2 regions of the Mycolicibacterium fortuitum subsp. fortuitum genome follow, and region 2 is predicted to be linked to the other one. Evidence: riboswitches for the same ligand, from Rfam matches in the RefSeq annotation. Region 2 holds a riboswitch; the other holds the start of a gene.

Region 1 (9,242 bases), 2.7 Mb from region 2:
CGCGCAGGCTTCGACAACCGGCGCGCGGTCAGGGCGAAATCGATGTTGTCGGCGACCGTCATCCACGGGAACAGCACGTCGCGCTGGAAGGCGACGCCGCGCCGGGGATGAGGCTCGGTGACCGTTTCACCACCGTCGGTCACCGAGCCCGTGGTGGCCGTGATGAGGCCGGCGAGGCAGTGCAACAGGGTCGATTTTCCGCTGCCGGAGGCGCCGACGAGGACCGAGAAGGTTCCGTCGGGAATGGTCAGCGAGATGCCCTTGAGCGTCGGCTCGTGCTTGCCGGGGAACCGCACCACGAGATCATGGGTCTGGATGGCCATCTCAACGCTCCTCGTGCGCCCAGCGGGTGAACGGTGATGTGACCGAGGCGACCAGTTGGTCGCACAAGGCACCGATGATGCCAAGGACTATCAGGCAGAAGATCAGCCGATCGGCCTGGGAGAACAGCTGCGCCTGGGAGATCCGGTATCCGATACCCATTGTGGTGCCGGTCATCTCGGCCACCACGATCAGCACGAATGCCATCGCCGCGCCCACCCGCAGGCCCGACGCGATATCGGGAGCGGCCTCGGGCAACACCACCCTGGACAGGGTCTGCCAACGACCCGCCCCCAGGCAACGGGCCGCCTTCAGATAGTCGACCGGGGTGCTCGCCAACCCCGAGTGGCTGTTGATCCACACCGGGACGAAGACCCCGAGCGCAATGACCAGGATCTTGCTGTTCTCGCCGAGCCCGAACCAGAGGATCGCCAACGGCACGAGACCGATCGTCGGGATCGGCGAGAACACGCGGAGTACCGGTTGCAGCAGGCTGCGGCCCGCCCGCGTCGTCGCCGTGAGCACCGCGACGGCGATCCCGGCGACTGCGCCGATCGCGAAACCCACTGCCGCCCTGCTCAAACTGGCGGAGACGTCGGCGGCCAACAGGCCTTCGGTCCACAGCGTCTGCCCGGCGGCCAGGATCTCGGGCACACTCGGGAACAGCTGACGAGGAAACCGCCCGGTCGCCACGATCACCGACCACAACGCCGCGGTGATCCCCAGCCCGGCGAGCGTCCAGCCGAGGACGCCCAACCGGGCGACCACCGACCGCCCCCGGGACGGGCGGGTGTTGGACGGGCGGCTTGCCGCATGCGTGCGGACCGCCAAACCGACTGTCACGGGCGGCTTCCCGCTTCGATTCCGATGGCCCGCAGCGGTTCGCGCGGGGTGCCCGCAGGGACCCAGTCGAACGGAACGGCCTGTGAGCGGTACACCAGCGCGGTGCGGGTGAGTCGGTCGACGCCGGGCACCCTGGTCTGCTTGACCTCGGGCTCACCGGCCACCCCATAGCCCTGAAAGGGGCTGTGGTACTCCCACACCACGTCGCCGTCGGGGGTGACCTGGAAAAGCCGTCCCTGCATCCCTTCGGTGATCAAGGTGTTGCCGTTGGGCAGACGTTGCGCATTGCTGACGAACGAACTGAAGAAGGTCCACGACGGCAGGCCGGAATCTTCTGCGGTGTACTGCCACACGATCTCCGCCGTGGCGGGGTCGATCTCGAGCACGCGGGACCCGGCGTAGATTCCGAGCGGAGCAGCCGGATATCCGGCACCGCCCTGGTTGTCGAACACCAGGATGTGGCCCTCGCCGGGAAGGCCGGGGGCGATCATGTGCGGGTTGTGCTGGCCGGACGTCTGGTCGACAGGTCGCGGCACCTTGTGCACATTGATGCGCTGATGCTGGGCGCCGAACTCGGCGTCGTAGTAGGGCCCCAGTTTCCAGGCGATTCCACCCGAGGCCTTGTCGATCAACGCGATGATGTTGGCCTTGCGGAAGCTGATCAGGATGTTGTCTGGGTGGAACACCGAATCGGAATCCTCGACGTGCCACCGGTTTGGGCCGAGACTCTTGGCGCTGTTCATCTCCAGATAGCCCCACGGATCGTCAGGATCACGAGCGACAGCCTGTCGCAAGGCTTTCCAGCCGGCTTCGGAGAACCCGAACTCGTCGAGATGGTCGCCGGCCAGCCACTGCCAGACGATCTGACCGTCGGGCGTCACCTCGTAGAGTCCCTGATCGCCGACGGTGTGGTCGCCGAGGCCGGGTACGACACGGGGAACGGTCGTCAGGATTAGGCGGTTGCCATTGGGCAGCAGCTCCCAATCGTGGTTCTGCCGTGCGGCACCTCCGGGTGCCTGCGCACCCCACTCCCACACTCTGTCACCGTTCCAGTCGAGTTGACCGATGGTGCCGTTGGCGTAGATACCGCCGCGGGCATCGTCACTGTCGGACAGTTGCACTCCGATGTCGCCGATACGTCCGCCGTTGAGCTCGGGATCCAGGATGCGCGGCGGCACACCGGCATACGGCCATTCGTGCACGATCGTTCCGTTGAGGTCGATCAGGCGGGTGGTGCCGTCCGCTCCGGTGAACAGGACATAGCTGTCGTAGGTGAGTTCAGGGTCGAGGTAGCTGACTCCGGAGAGTCGTACGAATGCCATGTCAGCTACTCCACCAACGTCGGGTTACAACCACGGGTCCTCCTCGTTACGGTTCTAATCGATTAGCGTAGGCAGGCGAATCCTGGGTGTAACCGTCACAATCGAGGTGATTCAAACTCTTTCGAGTGGTCGTCGACGAGCGGAGGCTCCAGCCGTTGTGAGTGGTAAACGTCCTACCCTGGCCGATGTGGCCAACCGCGCCGGCACCTCGACGGCAGTGGTGAGCTATGTGCTCAACAATGGGCCACGACCAGTATCAGATCTGTTGCGGGCCAAGGTGATGAGTGCGCTCGACGATCTGGATTACCGGCCCGATGGTCGTGCCCGCGCGTTGCGCCGCCCTCGGCGTTGGCGTCAGATCGGATTGCTCGTTCCCGATCTCACGCTGCCCCTGTTCGGAGAATTCGTTGGCCGCATCGAAGTGGAGGCACGGGCGCGCGATCACCTGACCCTGATCGGCAACACCGGATACGACCCCGAGCGCGAGCTCGAGTTCGCCACCGCATTCGCCGAGGTCGGTGTCGACGGGCTGCTGGTGGTCGGTGCGGCCAACGCCCCGCAGACGGCGAATCTCTGCCGGCGCGAACGTATTCCGGTGGTCTGGATGCACAACATCCGCGGTGCGGTCGAGGCCGACATCATCGGCGTGGATCACGTCAGCGCAGGTGAACTCATCGCCCGGCATCTACGCGACGTCCACAACTGTCGTGACGTCGCCTTCGTCGGCGGTGTCACCGCGGCCGATGTCCGGCACGGTGACCGGGAGACGGTGCAGCAGCGATTGGAGGGCGTCGCCGCCGTCGTCGGTCAAGATCTTCCGATCATCCGCACGGATCTGACCCCGTCGGGTGCCTACGGTGCGGTCAGCGCGATTCTGCGCGAGGGCGGGCCGCCGTCGCGTGCCCTCGTGGTCGGGACATACGGGCAGACCGCCGCGACGATTCGTGCGGTGGCCGATGCAGGCCTGCGAATACCCGACGACGTCCGGATCGTCGGATTCGACGGCGCTGCGACCGACTACGGACGGCTACGGCTCACCACCGTGCAACAACCCGTCGATGTGCTGGCCCGCGCGGCGCTGGGCCGGCTGCTCGGCGAAAACCCGTCTACCCACGGTCAATTCGTGCCGACCCTGCGGGTCGGGGAGACCTGCGGTTGCGTGGTTTCCACGCCGCCGGGCTGAGCTCCGCCTAGTGGTGCAGCACCGTCCGCACCAGGTCCGGCAGCGCGTTGACGGACTCGGGCTCGTGACCGAAGTGCTCGATCACCTGTACCTGGATCTCACCGACGATGCCGCCCAGAACAGCACCGACCGCGATCATGGTCGGCTCGTCATCCTTGAACACCGGGCGCAGGATCGACTCGTATTCCTCATTGGTGAGCTGACCCATCTTGTCGATGATGGTCTTCTCCAAGTCGAGGGCGCCCATTGCGTAATCCTGCGCGTCGACCAATGTGGTGGGCAGCCGCTCGAGCACCATCTGAACCAGGTTGTCCTTGAAGGCGTTGTACCGCTGCGTGCCGACTGCGAATTTGACCAGCGGGGTGGCGATTCCGGTCTGCGCGTCGATGGCCGCTTCGACCTCCTTGCCGACGAGTGAGAACAATTTGTCGGCACCGGGACCACGCAGTACGCCGTCGAACAGGATCTCCGGGGAGAACAGGTCCTCGGCCAGGATCCGGGCGTAATCCTTGGTGATGATGTCGCGCTGAGCGTGCAGCAATCCCTGGAAGGGGATGAAACCGAGGTACTTCTTGGGGTGGACCGGCCGGAACAGCATGTTGAGCGCGATGTAATCGCTGATGAACCCGACCCCGAAGCCGAATGCGGGCATGATCCACGGGTTCTGGAACAGCGCCCATGCCACCACCTGCACGAGCCCGATACCCAGCCCGAAGTAGATGCCGCTGCGCCGGACGAACGCCATGGCGTTGTCGCCGAGCCCGCGCATCAGCTTGTTCAGCTTGTCCTTGTTGCGGACGAGCGTCGTGACGGCCAGGTACTGGATGTCGACGAAGCGGTTGAGGTCCGCCCGCATCTCGTTGAGCATCTTCTCCACGACCTTGGGGGTCTGGTCGTGGATACGGGCCTGAATCGCGTTGCGCGCGGCGTCGGGCAGCGAGTCCCACAGCCCTGGTCGGATCTGCTCGGCGATATCGCGGGAGATCTCGTCGACCACCTGGGTCAGCGGCTCACGCAGCGCGTTGACGGCCTCCTTGGCGTCGACCCGTTCGAGTAGTTCCTCCGGCTTGAGCAGGTTCTGGGTCAGCAACTCGATGGTCTTGGAGCCCACCTTGCCCGCCCGCCGGGGCACGATGCCCTGCCAGCCGAACGGCCCGATGCCCTTGAACTCCATCGGCCGGTAGATCATCTCCAGCGCGACGATCTTGGTGCTCCACCCGACGAATGCCGCCACGAACGGCATGGACAGGTAGATCAGCCAGTTGACACTGAAATCGGCCTTGATCTCCTGCCACGTCTGGACCGCGAGAACCGTCGTCACGAACCGTTCCGTTGCACCGCGGACTCCCACAAACCGCGCCCCAGACCCGACAGGGAAAGGGTCAATTTCTCCACCCGTGCGGCCAGCGGCCCCCGGGATCCGCTCTTGATCGCCTGCAACACCATGGGCTCCGCCAGGAGCACCTCGTACTCAGCCTTCTGCGAAGGGTCCTCGGGGCCCGTCTCGACCAGACCGAGCGACAACAGATGCCCCACGTACTGAGGGACCATGGCCGGCAAAGCCACATTGGCGGTGCGGCCGATCAGACAGGCGTTCTCGAGCACCGCTTGACCAGGTGTGCGGGACCGGGTCCAGGCGTGGATGTTCACCAGCGGTGAAGCGTCGCCTTCGGAGAGCGCGCCGAGAATACGTGCTTCATCGGCCACCAGCTGGTCCAGCAGGCGGTGATAGAGCTCGACCTGGCTACCCGCGGTGCTCTGATCCAAGGCCCGGTCCAGCAGGCGGTCCATCTTGGTGTTGAGCGATTCGGGTGTCGGCTCCTCCGGCGTGGCGATGGTCACCGGGCGAGGCGCCGCCGAATCGATGGCTTCCAGCCGGTTCTTCACCAGGGTGGCCAGTTGCTCTTCACCCCAGGCGGCCAGCTTCATGCTCGTCTTGGCAGCGTCGAGAGCCCGATCAGCGATGCCGAACGGGTCGTACCGCTTCGGCAGCAGGGGGCGCTCTGTACGAGGGGTGCGAATCGCGATGGCGATCTCCCCGACGGGTGTGGCGAACCTGAATGCCCGCCGCTGCATGTTCCTGCGGCGTGCAGGCGCGTCATCGGACGCTGTGGCGTCCTGACCCCTCTTCGACAGTTCCTCTGACATCGCTGATCGATTGCCTCCCCACCTACCGGGGTGTCCCCGGGCTGTGGGCACCGTACCTGGTCACCCGGTGCGGTGCCCAAGTCGCAGGTGGTGATGTGGTCGGTGAGCTAGGAGGGGGCGTCGGGGAGCAATCCGCGCAGGGCGGTCGCCGCCAGTTGCCTGGCGTGCTCCTCGGTCAGCGGATAGTGGCCCGTCATCCGGCGGAAGATCAGCGGACCGAACAGAATGTCGATCACATCGTCGATCGCCGTGCCGGCGTCTGCCTCCCCCCTGTCCACGCCGCGCCGCCACAGCTCGGTGATGGCCGCACGTCGACCACTCAGGAAGTACTCGCGGAAATACGCTGCGCCCGTTGTGTCTTCGACACACGCGGCGAGCAGTTGGGCGAACACCTCCCCGCGCGCACTGGCATAGAACGCCGAGACCCGTACCACCTGTTCGGTGAGATCGGTTGCCGTGCTGCCGGTATCGGGTAGCGGAAGCGCCTCGGCCATCATGGTGCCGAACGCCTCGGCGGCGACGGCGGTCCGCGACGGCCAGTGTTTGTACAGAGTGGCCTTGCTGGCGCCCGATCGTGCGGCGATCGCGTCCATGGTGGCTGCCGGGAAGCCACCCTCGTCGAGAAGTTCGGCTGTCGCGACCAGGATGGCCTGGTGTATCCGGTCGCTGCGAGCGCCGGTGGGGCGGACGAACTCGCCCGCCCCACCGGCCGCCGTCTCAACCGGCCGCGACATCGTCGAAATCCGTTGATTCCGAGACACTTCGCCACTGCGCCAGCTCGGCCTGGACGTGGGCGATCTTGCCCTCGACGGCCGCGATGGTGTCGTTGCCCAGCAGTAGGCGCAGCGGCGGCTGTGCGGATTCGACGACATCGATGATGGCCTTTGCTGCCTTGACCGGATCGCCGGGTTGGTCGTGATTCCGGTCGGCGGCGGCGAGGCGCATCTGCCCGGCAGGTCCGGCGGTGTAGTCGTCGATGACATTGCGCTGGGTCTGCAGGCTCGAGGAGTCGAGGAAGTCGGTGCGGAAATAGCCGGGCTCGACCACCATGACGTGCACGCCCAGCGGCTTCAGTTCGGCGTGCAGTGCCTCGGAGATCGCCTCGACGGCGAACTTGGTGGATGCGTAGACGCCCCAACCGGGTGAGCCGACGAATCCGCCGACCGAGGAGATGTTCACGATGGTGCCCGACCGCTGCGCCCGCAGCACCGGGGTAACCGCGCGGGTGACGGTCAACAGTCCGAAGACGTTGGTTTCGTAGACGGCCCGCACCTCGGCGTCGGTGGCCTCCTCGACAGCCCCGAGCAGCCCGCGTCCGGCGTTGTTGATCAGGACATCGATGCGGCCGAAGCGGTCCACCGCCGCTTGTGCGGCCTTTTGTGCCTGCTCTTCGTTGGTGACGTCCAGGGCCACCGCGAGCACGTTGTCGCCCTCCCCGAGGGCGGCGGCGACGGCGGCCGCGTCGCGCGCGGTGGCGACGACCTGGTGCCCGCGCTCCAGTGCGTCGCGGGCGATCTGCAGTCCGAATCCGCGCGATGCCCCGGTGATGAACCAAACGCTCATGTCTTTGACCACCTGTTCTGGTAATTAACTAAACTGTACGACCAGTTTAGTTATGTTGACGGTCGCTGCAACGGGACGGTGGTCGCAGATATTCCGGGGGTAGCATCCGTTACACAACTCAACACGTCGACGACGCATTGTGGGAGAACCTCCGGCCTTCGGAGGTGCCGTAGGTGCAAATCCTCTCCGGGAAACTCTCAGGCCCAAATACCGCAGTGCCGAGGCAACTCTGGAGAACTGCGTGCGTAATTGTGCGCGTACCGAAGGGGAACAGGCGCGACCCGCCGAAAACTCTCAGGTTTCAGGACAGAGCGGAGGGGTGTCACCGCACGATGCATCGCCTAGCTGCGATGCCGGGGATCGGAGTCATCTCATGCCTCAGTACAGCGCCGGGTGCTAACCATGGCGGTCAGCGTGTTCGACCTGTTCTCGGTGGGGATCGGTCCATCGAGTTCACACACCGTCGGCCCGATGCGGGCCGCGGGGATGTTCGTCGACGAACTCGTCGACCGCGATGCGCTTGATCGTGTCGCCGACGTCAGGGTGGACCTGTTCGGCTCGCTGGCGGCGACCGGTGCCGGGCACGGCACCATGCCGGCCATCCTGCTGGGCCTTGAGGGGTACCGGCCCGACACGATCGAGACCGACGTGATGGAACAGCGGCTGACGAGTATGCGTGCCGAGGGCAAGATCCGGTTGGCCCACCGAACCACCGTCTCGCTCAACGAATCCGACATACACCTGCATCCCGGCCGCAGACTGGGCCGGCACCCGAACGCCATGACGATGGCGGCATTCTCATCCGGCGGTGACGTCATCTACCGCGAGACCTACTTCTCTGTCGGCGGCGGCTTCGTCGTCACCGAAACCGAGCCGGCCACGCGTTCAACGGCATCCGCCGACACCGGCGGCAGCTTTCATTCGGCCGCCGAGTTGCTCGCTCTCGCCGACCGTGACGGGCTGTCGGTGAGCCAGGTGATGATGCGCCAGGAATGTGCAGCCCGGAGTGAAGCCGAGGTGCGGGCGCAACTGCTGCACATCCGCGATGTCATGGTTGCGTGTCAGGCAAACGGGATGGCCCGGGACGGCCATCTGCCGGGCAACTTGATGGTCCGCCGTCGTGCCCGGGATTGGTTCGTCCGGCTCGATTCCGAGGACCCAGAGCGTGATCCGGCCTTCGCCGAGGACTGGGTGAACCTCGTCGCGCTGGCGGTGAACGAGGAGAATGCATCGGGCGGCCGGATCGTGACCGCGCCGACCAACGGCGCTGCCGGGATCATCCCCGCGGTTTTGCACTACGCACTGCACTACACGCCGGCCGGACATGCGGATCCGGACGAGACGACCATCCGCTTCCTGCTCACCGCCGGTGCCATCGGCTCGTTGTACAAGGAGCGTGCCTCGATCTCCGGCGCCGAGGTCGGCTGCCAGGGTGAGGTCGGCTCAGCGGCGTCCATGGCGGCCGGTGGGCTGGCCGAAATCCTGGGCGGTACGCCGCGGCAGGTCGAGAATGCCGCCGAGATCGCGATGGAGCACAGTCTCGGCCTGACATGCGACCCGATCGGTGGTCTGGTCCAGATCCCGTGCATCGAGCGCAACGCCATCTCGGCCGGCAAGGCGATCAACGCTGCTCGGATGGCACTTCGGGGTGACGGGACCCACCGCGTGAGCCTGGATCAGGTCATCGAGACGATGCGGGCCACCGGGCTGGACATGAGCGCCAAGTACAAGGAGACCTCCACGGGAGGGCTGGCGGTCAACGTCCCGGTCAACGTCGTCGAATGTTGAGCCTGGTCTGGGAAAAATTCTCCGAAAACCGGGAACAAATCGCCCGAAACCCCCGTTGACCTCATCGACAACAA
Region 2 (9,242 bases):
CCAGATCGGGACGGTCGCCGCCACCGGCCCCGGTGTGACGCTCACCATCGAGGACAACGCGCCGGGCGTGCCCGCCGAGACCATGCTCGACGTGATCAACGAACTACGCGCCGCAGGCGCCGAGGCCATCGAGATCCGCGGCGGAGACCAGCAGTCGGCGGTTCGGGTCGGCATCGACACCTGGATCATCGGCAACCCCGGTGCGCTCACCGTAGACGAGGTGACCCTGCGGCCGCCGTATTCGGTTCTGGCCATAGGAGACCCGCCGACGCTGGCGGCCGCGATGAACATTCCCGGCGGGGCAATGGACAGTGTCAAGCGGGTGGGCGGCACGATGGTGATACAACAGGCCGAGCGTGTCGACGTCACCGCCTTGCGGCAACCGAAACCACGCCAATACGCTCAGCCGGTCAAATGAGCTTCAAATCAGCAAAGTAACCAACACCTCAGACCAAAAGGAGCGCCGTGAGCGAGATCCCCGCCGACCTGTACTACACCTCGGAGCACGAGTGGGTGTTGCGTACCGGTGACGACACGGTGCGCGTCGGCATCACCGATTATGCGCAGTCCGCCCTCGGCGACGTGGTGTTCGTCCAGCTGCCCGACGTCGGCGCCCAGCTGGCCGCCGGAGACGCGTTCGGAGAGGTCGAGTCCACGAAATCGGTGTCGGATCTCTACGCCCCCGTGGCGGCGAAAGTCGTTGCGGTCAATGGTGATCTGGACGGCAGCCCGCAGCTCGTCAACTCCGACCCCTACGGCGAAGGCTGGCTGGTCGATCTGCGGCTGGAGGAGGGGACACTCGACGACGCGCTGGCCGGTTTGCTCGACGCTGACGGCTACCGCGCCGCCGTGACCGAGTGAGGGGTTGTTAGGGTTTCGAAGGCCGGTCGCCGAGACCGGTCCGGCCGTACCCGGCGCGCAGATATCTTCCCCATCGGATCCGGCGGTGGTGGACACAACGATGCCTGAAGCGCGGTACGGTCGACGTGAGACCGACGATGGGCTGGGGCCGCGCCGGCCAACGCCACAGCAGCCAGTGAGGAGCAGCGGGTGACGGACAAGGACAGCAATTTGGGGGCCGACCAGTCGGAAGACGTGACGGTGGAAACCACATCGGTTTTCCGTGCGGATTTTTTGAACGAACTGGATGCGCCCGCAACGGCCGGTACCGAAGGCGCCGTTTCCGGCGTCGAGGGCCTGCCCGCGGGTTCGGCATTGCTGGTCGTCAAGCGTGGACCGAACGCCGGATCGCGTTTCCTGCTCGATCAGCCGACCACGTCGGCGGGGCGTCACCCGGACAGCGACATCTTCCTCGATGACGTCACGGTCAGCCGTCGGCATGCCGAGTTCCGGTTGGAGAGCGGTGAGTTCCAGGTTGTCGATGTCGGCAGCCTCAACGGTACGTACGTCAATCGCGAGCCGGTCGATTCGGCCGTGCTCGCCAACGGCGACGAGGTGCAGATCGGGAAGTTCCGCCTGGTGTTCCTCACCGGTCCTCGGTCTGACGACGACAGCAGCTCGACCAGCTAGCCGATGACTGCCCCCGACAGACCTGCACTGGCCGGGATGTCGATCGGCGCAGTGCTGGACCTGCTGCGGGGCGACTTTCCGGACGTCAGCATCTCCAAGATCCGGTTCCTCGAGGCCGAGGGGCTGATCACGCCGCAGCGCACCGCATCGGGGTACCGGCGGTTCACTGCATACGACTGTGCGCGGTTGAGGTTCATCCTCACCGCCCAGCGTGACCAGTATTTGCCGTTGAAGGTGATCAAGGCCCAGCTGGACGCCCAACCCGACGGTGAGTTGCCGCAGACCGGCTCGGCCTACACGGTGCCGCGTCTGGTGGGGGTGCCCGAGGGTGACGGAGGCGACGGGGTGGACGGCGGCACCGCAGGTATATCTGGGGTGGCGCCGACCCAGGTCCGGCTGTCCCGGGAAGATCTTCTGGCCCGGTCGGGCATCGACGACGAGATGCTGGGGGCTTTGGTCCGAAACGGCATCATCACCGCCGGGCCCGCCGGGTTTTTCGACGAACATTCCGTGGTGATCGCCCAGTGTGCGCGTGCCCTGGGCGACTACGGTGTGGAGCCGCGACATCTGCGGGCATTCCGCTCCGCGGCAGACCGCCAATCCGACCTGATCGCGCAGATCGCGGGCCCGGTTGGCAAGGCAGGCAAGGCCGGAGCGCGCGACCGGGCCGACGATCTGGCCCGCGAAGTTGCGGCCCTGGCGATCACTTTGCACACGTCGCTGATCAAGTCCGCCGTACGCGACGTTCTGGATCGCTGAGGACTAGACTCGTTTTGACGGCCAGCTCGTCTAAGTCAGGACCCCTGAGGCGAACTGGCGAAGGACGAAGATTTCGACGAAACGGCACGGCGGTGCGGAGGGCAGGCACAGATGGCTGAGGTTCGTGTGGTCGGCATTCGGGTGGAGCAGCCGCAGAACCAACCCGTGCTGCTCTTGCGGGAATCGAACGGTGACCGTTATCTGCCGATCTGGATCGGCCAGTCTGAGGCCGCAGCCATCGCGCTGGAGCAACAGGGCGTCGAGCCCGCTCGCCCGCTCACTCACGATCTGATCCGAGATGTGATTGCCGCTCTTGGACATTCGCTCAAAGAGGTTCGAATCGTCGACCTGCAGGAAGGCACGTTCTACGCCGACCTGATCTTCGACCGCGACATCAAGGTCTCGGCCCGGCCTTCCGACTCGGTGGCGATTGCCCTGCGTGTGGGCGTGCCGATCTACGTGGAAGAGGCGGTGCTGGCCGAGGCCGGCCTGCTCATTCCCGACGAGAACGACGAAGAGGCGGCCGGCACCGTCCGTGAGGACGAGGTGGAGAAGTTCAAGGAGTTCCTGGACAGCGTTTCGCCGGACGACTTCAAAGCGACATGATCGTCGCCGGCGCCGCTGTTCGGTCCCAGATCACGGGTACGTCTCAAGTGGGTATACCGGTATCGACACGCGGCGCGGGAGGCAATCGGGCGGGAATTCGGGCGCCATACTTTCATCGCAGCGGGCAATCAGGCCCGGGCGGGAAGCGTATGCTCGACACATTCGAGCTCGCAGCAAACCGTCGCGATGAAGATTGCTGCGGTGCAGGGCATACCAGTACGGTGCGGGCGAGTTCGAACGGCGAGAGGATTCACAGTGGGTGACACGCCACGGCAGGAAGAGTTGGATCTGACCACCGGGAGCGGCGCGGAGCCGCCTGTCAGGCCGGTCGGTGAGCCCGTGCAGGCCGGGTTGTTCCCCGATGATTCAGTGCCGGACGAGTTGGTCGGCTACCGCGGTCCGAGTGCCTGCCAGATCGCCGGTATCACCTACCGTCAGCTCGATTACTGGGCTCGCACCTCCCTGGTGGTTCCGTCCATCCGCGGCGCGGCCGGCTCAGGTAGCCAGCGGCTGTACTCGTTCAAGGACGTGCTGGTCCTCAAGATCGTCAAGCGGTTGCTCGACACGGGCATCTCGTTGCACAACATCCGGGTCGCGGTCGACCACCTGCGCCAGCGCGGTGTGCAGGACCTCGCCAACATCACCCTGTTCTCCGACGGCACCACGGTCTACGAGTGCACCTCGGCTGAAGAGGTCGTGGATCTGCTTCAGGGCGGCCAGGGCGTGTTCGGTATCGCGGTGTCGGGCGCCATGCGGGAGCTGACCGGCACCATCGCCGACTTCCCGGGTGAGCGTGCCGATGGTGGTGAGTCCATCGCATCACCCGAAGATGAGCTCGCGTCGCGGCGCAAAAGCCGCGATCGCAAGATCGGCTGAGTTTCGGCCGCCTCTCACCTAGGTGCCCCCAACGGTTGTTGAGGGGCACCTCTGCGTCTGTTCGCGCAGATCGGCGCCCGCCCGGTAGAATTGCCGACGCATCGCCCTCGTGCGGGAGAGTTTCGTGACAGCCAGTCACGGACGCCGAAGGAGCAATACCCTCTCCGTCAACCTCTCAGGCACCCAGGACCGCGCCAGGCCCCGATGCCTCTGGAAAGTGGTGCCCGTGGGCACCCGCCCATGGGGAAAAGTCCTTTAGCGGGGCTGAATCTCTCAGGCGCCCGGACCGGGTCGACGACAGAGGGAGAGGGACGCCTACGACGTCTCAGCACGTCCGCGCCTCAGGAGAGTGTCGTGTCCGACCAGCATCAATCGCGTTTCGCCGAGCGTCACATCGGTCCGGACGCCGCCGCAGTGGCCACCATGCTCGAGGTGATCGGCGTGGCTTCACTCGACGAACTCGCCGCCAAGGCGCTGCCTGCAGGCATTCTCGACGCCCTGGGCGCGGATGGAACCGCCCCCGGCCTGGAAGGCCTGCCCGCGCCGGCTACCGAGGAGCAGTCGCTGGCCGAGCTGCGTGCGTTGGCCGACTCCAACACGACCGCGGTCTCGATGATCGGTCAAGGCTACTTCGACACGTTCACCCCCGCCGTGCTGCGGCGCAACATTCTTGAGAACCCGGCCTGGTACACCGCCTACACGCCCTACCAGCCCGAGATCAGCCAAGGTCGCCTCGAGGCGCTGCTGAACTTCCAGACCATGGTGTCGGACCTGACCGGACTCGAGGTGGCCAACGCCTCGATGCTCGACGAGGGCACGGCCGCGGCCGAGGCCATGACGCTGATGCACCGCGCGAGCAAGTCGAAGGCCAACCGACTGCTGGTCGACACCGATGTGTACGCGCAGACCGCGGCAGTGCTGGCCACCCGCGCGCAGCCGCTCGGCATCGAGATCGTCACCGCGGACCTCCGCCAGGGGCTTCCTGACGGCGAGTTCTTCGGCGTCATCGTGCAGCTGCCGGGAGCGAGCGGCCGTGTGGTGGATTGGACGAGCCTGGTCTCCGCTGCCCACGGGCGTGGGGCACTGGTGGCCGTGGGTGCCGACCTGCTGGCGATGACGGTCATCACCCCTCCGGGCGAGATCGGCGCCGACGTGGCCTTCGGAACCAGCCAACGGTTCGGTGTGCCGATGGGATTCGGTGGTCCGCACGCCGGTTATCTGGCTGTGCATGCCAAGCATGCGCGGCAGTTGCCCGGCCGGCTGGTGGGTGTCTCGGTCGATGCCGATGGCGCCCCGGCCTACCGCCTGGCCCTGCAGACCCGCGAGCAGCACATCCGCCGCGACAAGGCGACCAGCAACATCTGTACCGCGCAGGTGTTGCTGGCGGTGATGGCCGCGATGTACGCCAGTTACCACGGCGCACAGGGACTGACCGCGATCGCCCGCCGCGTGCACGGTCACGCCGCCGCGATCGCGGCCGCACTCGGCGACGCACTGGTGCACGACAAGTACTTCGACACCGTGCTGGCGCGGGTTCCCGGGCGTGCCGACGAGGTGGTCGCCGCGGCGAAGGCCAAGGGCATCAACCTGTGGCGCGTCGACGCCGACAGCGTGTCGGTGTCCTGCGACGAGGCCACCACCGACGAGCATGTGTCGGCCGTTCTCGACGCGTTCGGACTCGCCCCGGCAACCGACCCGGTGGACGCCGGGATTCTCACGCGCACCTCGGAGTTCCTGACTCATCCGGCCTTCAACTCCTACCGCACCGAAACCGAGATGATGCGGTACCTACGGTCGCTGGCGGACAAGGATATTGCCTTGGACCGCAGCATGATTCCGCTCGGCTCCTGCACGATGAAGCTGAATGCCGCCGCCGAGATGGAGCCGATCACCTGGCCCGAATTCGGGCGTCAGCATCCGTTCGCGCCGGCGTCGGACAATCCGGGTTTGCGGAAGCTGATCGCCGATCTGCAGGACTGGCTCACCGGTATCACCGGCTACGACCAGATTTCGTTGCAGCCCAACGCCGGTTCCCAGGGGGAGTACGCCGGGTTGCTGGCGATCAAGGCCTACCACGAGTCCCGTGGGGACTCGGACCGCGACCTGTGCCTGATCCCGTCGAGCGCGCACGGCACCAATGCTGCCTCGGCCGCTCTGGCCGGCATGCGCGTGATCGTGGTGGCCTGCCGGGAGAACGGTGACGTCGACCTCGACGACCTCCGCGCGAAGATCGCCGAACATGCCGATCGCATTGCGGCGCTGATGATCACCTACCCGTCGACACACGGGGTCTACGAGCACGACGTCGCCGACATCTGCGCGGCAGTGCACGATGTGGGTGGACAGGTCTACGTGGACGGGGCGAACCTCAATGCCCTGGTCGGGTTGGCGCGACCGGGCCGCTTCGGCGGCGATGTCAGCCATCTGAACCTGCACAAGACGTTCTGCATCCCGCACGGCGGCGGCGGTCCCGGTGTCGGGCCGGTCGCGGTGCGCTCACACCTGGCGCCGTTCCTTCCGGGCCATCCGCTGGCCGACGAGTTGCCCGATGAGCACACCGTCTCGGCGGCGCCGTACGGGTCCGCCTCGATCCTGCCGATCACCTGGGCCTACATCCGGATGATGGGTGCAGAAGGTCTGCGCGCAGCGACCCTCACGGCGATCGCGTCGGCCAACTATGTGGCCCGCCGTCTCGACGAGTACTACCCGGTGCTCTACACCGGTGAGAACGGCATGGTCGCCCACGAGTGCATCCTGGATCTGCGCGGAATCACCAAGGCCACCGGTGTCACGGTGGATGACGTGGCAAAACGCCTCGCGGACTACGGTTTCCACGCACCGACCATGAGTTTCCCGGTCGCCGGCACGCTGATGGTCGAGCCGACCGAGAGTGAGAGTCTGGCCGAGGTCGACGCGTTCTGCGACGCGATGATCGCGATCCGCGCCGAGATCGATCGGGTCGGTTCGGGGGAGTGGCCGGTGGACGACAATCCGTTGCGCCACGCCCCGCACACCGCGGAGTGCCTGTTGGTGGCCGACTGGGATCATCCGTACACCCGCGAGCAGGCTGCCTACCCATTGGGCAAGGGATTCCGTCCGAAGGTGTGGCCGCCGGTGCGGCGGATCGACGGTGCCTACGGTGACCGGAACCTGGTCTGCTCCTGCCCGCCGGTCGAGGCCTTCGCCTGAGCCGATACCCGCGGCCGGTGTGCGCCGGCCGCGGGAGGCCGCGGCCGGTCAGCCCAGCATGGTGTTGACAGCGGCGGCCAGTTCGGGTGAGGCCGAGCTGGTGAGGTGCTGGTAGGTGCCGCTGCTGGCCTGCGCGACAGCCTCCCACGTGGCCCGGTCCGAGCCGGTGCCGAAGTCGATCACGTTGACTGCGATCGGGCGCGCCGGATCGAATGCCCCGCGGATGAAGTCCTGCAGACCGGGCCCGTCCAGACTCTGATCGGTGTGCGGTCCCGTGGTGATCACCAGGATCGAATTGGTCTGGCCCTCGTGGTATTTCGACAAGGCCTCGTTGTAGAGCATCCGCAGCGTGGTGTACGACACCGCGCCGCCACCCGAGGCGGACTGCTCATCGAGGGTCGCGGTCAGTGCATCGGAGCGACGCTGCCCGCTGACCGGCTCGGCCAACGGCCCGGTCGAAACCTCTGAGCGTCCCTCGGTGCCGTCAAAGGTCCACAGGCCCACCGCTGCAGTGTCCGGCAGTGCCTTGAGCCGGCTGTTGAGCGCGGCCACGACATTGGCCAACCGGGACTTGCCGCCCTCCTCGGTCGGCATCGACTGATCGAGCATGATCGTGACCGCCGGGTTGCCCGTCGGAGTGGCCGTGGCATTGGCCAGCGTCACCCGCATCGCGTTGTCGCCCACCGACAACGGCGCGGCCACCTGGCTGAAACTGGTGACATCGCTCGACGGCGGCGTCGTGCCCTCGGCGCGGAACCCGGCCTTGGCGAGCTCGGCGAGCTGTTCGGGCTTGCGCAGATAGCGGGCGAACTCGCTGGCCGCGGTGACCTGTTCCTTCTCCAGCCAGTCGCCGGCCAGCAGCACCGTCGGATAGTCGGAGCTGGCGGTCGGACCCGGAGGCAGCCAGCCCGCCAGTGTCGACTTGACGTTGTCGACGCTGGTGGCTCGCTGGAACAGCTGCTGCTCGGTGGTGGCCACGGCGTGCACGGGCGCGGTTGCCGGGTCGGAGGCGTTGAGCAACGCGTCCAGGGCGCTGCCGAGCTCGGAGTCGTCGAGTTTGGGTTGACCGTGGAACAGGGTGTTGACCCCGCTCATGCCCGAGGTGGCCGGTGCGCCAGCGGGAGCGGTCGCGGCGGCGACGGCCTCGGCCGCCAGGGAGGCGGAATCGCCGTTGCTCTGGGTCGGCAAGGCCAGTTTGAGCGTGCCCCAGCCGGGCAGCTTCAACGCGTTCATCGCGGCAGGGCTGCTCTGCAGCTGCGGCAGGGTGGCCCAAGTCTGTTGCGCCAGTGCGTCTTTGAGTTGAGGACGGACTGCCAAGAGGACGGGAGAGGTGACCAGCGAGCGGCTGTCGCTCACGGTCTTGGCGCCCGCGGTCGCCTCGAGTCGAGCCTCGGCGATGCTGCTGGCCGGAATCCACAGGGCCGGGCGGTCCCCGAGCTCGCTGGGCCATGTGTTGGCGAAACCACTTACCACCCGGTCGGATTCGGCGGACTGCACGCGCACCTTGACACAACGGTCACCGACTGGGCTGACCGACTCGTTGTACTTGTTGGCCAGCCCCTCGATATGTGTGGAGATCGTCGGGTCGGCGATTACCGCGACACCGAGTTCACCGTCGACACAGCGCGCGGCGGCGGCGTCGCTGCGGTCGGCGAGCACGTCGCCGAAGAACTTCCACAGGATCATCGCGCCGACGACCGCGACCACGGTGACCAGCGCGACGATGACCCCGACGCTCACCCCGCGGCGCCCGGACTCGACGGCGCGGTGGCTGCCGGTCCATTCACCGTCCCAGTCGCCACGCTGGCGGCTGGTCGGAGTTGACGGCGGAGGCGGATCACCGATCCCGCCTACCGCACCGAACTGGGCGGTCGGCTGATCGTCGGCATAGTCGTCGGCGTACTCGGTGTCGTAGTCGTCACCGGCGTACTGGTCGCGGTATCCGTCTACATACTCGTCTTCGTAGCCGTCTTCCTCGACGTACTCGGCTTCGTCGTAATCGGCGTACTCCGAGTCGTGATAGTCCGATTCGTAGTCGTCGTCCCCGTCGCCGTACTGCGGTGCGCGGTAGTCGGGCTCGGCACGGTAGCCGCGATCGTCGCGGTAACCCGACTCGTCGCGGTAGGCAGGTACATCCCCATATCCGCGATCGGGCTGGCGCCCGGGCGTGTCGAAGTCGTCGTCTCCGGCGTACCGGGACTGCTCGCCGCGGGGACGGTCGTAATCGTCCCGGTAACCGGAGTCCCCGACGTGCCCGTGGTCGGGCTCGTCGGGTGCATCCT

What was found. A riboswitch is a leader RNA that binds a small molecule or an ion and turns the genes downstream of it on or off. The one in region 2 is predicted to bind glycine.
Region 1: it holds a riboswitch for glycine, as region 2 does, so the genes downstream of both, MFTT_RS03695 (L-serine ammonia-lyase) here and gcvP (aminomethyl-transferring glycine dehydrogenase) in region 2, are expected to answer to the same signal.

The regions. Positions count from the first base shown of each region.
Region 1 covers NZ_AP025518.1:776,547-785,788, forward strand. Annotated here, with positions in the region: gene MFTT_RS03655 (ABC transporter ATP-binding protein) at 1-323, opposite strand, end outside; gene MFTT_RS03660 (ABC transporter permease) at 325-1,164, opposite strand; gene MFTT_RS03665 (aryl-sulfate sulfotransferase) at 1,161-2,486, opposite strand; gene MFTT_RS03670 (LacI family DNA-binding transcriptional regulator) at 2,674-3,669, shown strand; gene MFTT_RS03675 (DUF445 domain-containing protein) at 3,677-4,990, opposite strand; gene MFTT_RS03680 (Abi-alpha family protein) at 4,987-5,745, opposite strand; gene MFTT_RS03685 (TetR/AcrR family transcriptional regulator) at 5,925-6,551, opposite strand; gene MFTT_RS03690 (oxidoreductase) at 6,535-7,380, opposite strand; glycine riboswitch at 7,600-7,700, shown strand; gene MFTT_RS03695 (L-serine ammonia-lyase) at 7,783-9,168, shown strand.
Region 2 covers NZ_AP025518.1:3,466,891-3,476,132, reverse strand. Annotated here, with positions in the region: gene MFTT_RS16805 (DUF881 domain-containing protein) at 1-418, shown strand, start outside; gene gcvH (glycine cleavage system protein GcvH) at 466-861, shown strand; gene garA (glycogen accumulation regulator GarA) at 1,051-1,530, shown strand; gene ftsR (transcriptional regulator FtsR) at 1,534-2,289, shown strand; gene MFTT_RS16785 (bifunctional nuclease family protein) at 2,401-2,895, shown strand; gene MFTT_RS16780 (MerR family transcriptional regulator) at 3,151-3,771, shown strand; glycine riboswitch at 3,874-3,973, shown strand; gene gcvP (aminomethyl-transferring glycine dehydrogenase) at 4,126-6,960, shown strand; gene MFTT_RS16770 (substrate-binding domain-containing protein) at 7,009-9,242, opposite strand, start outside.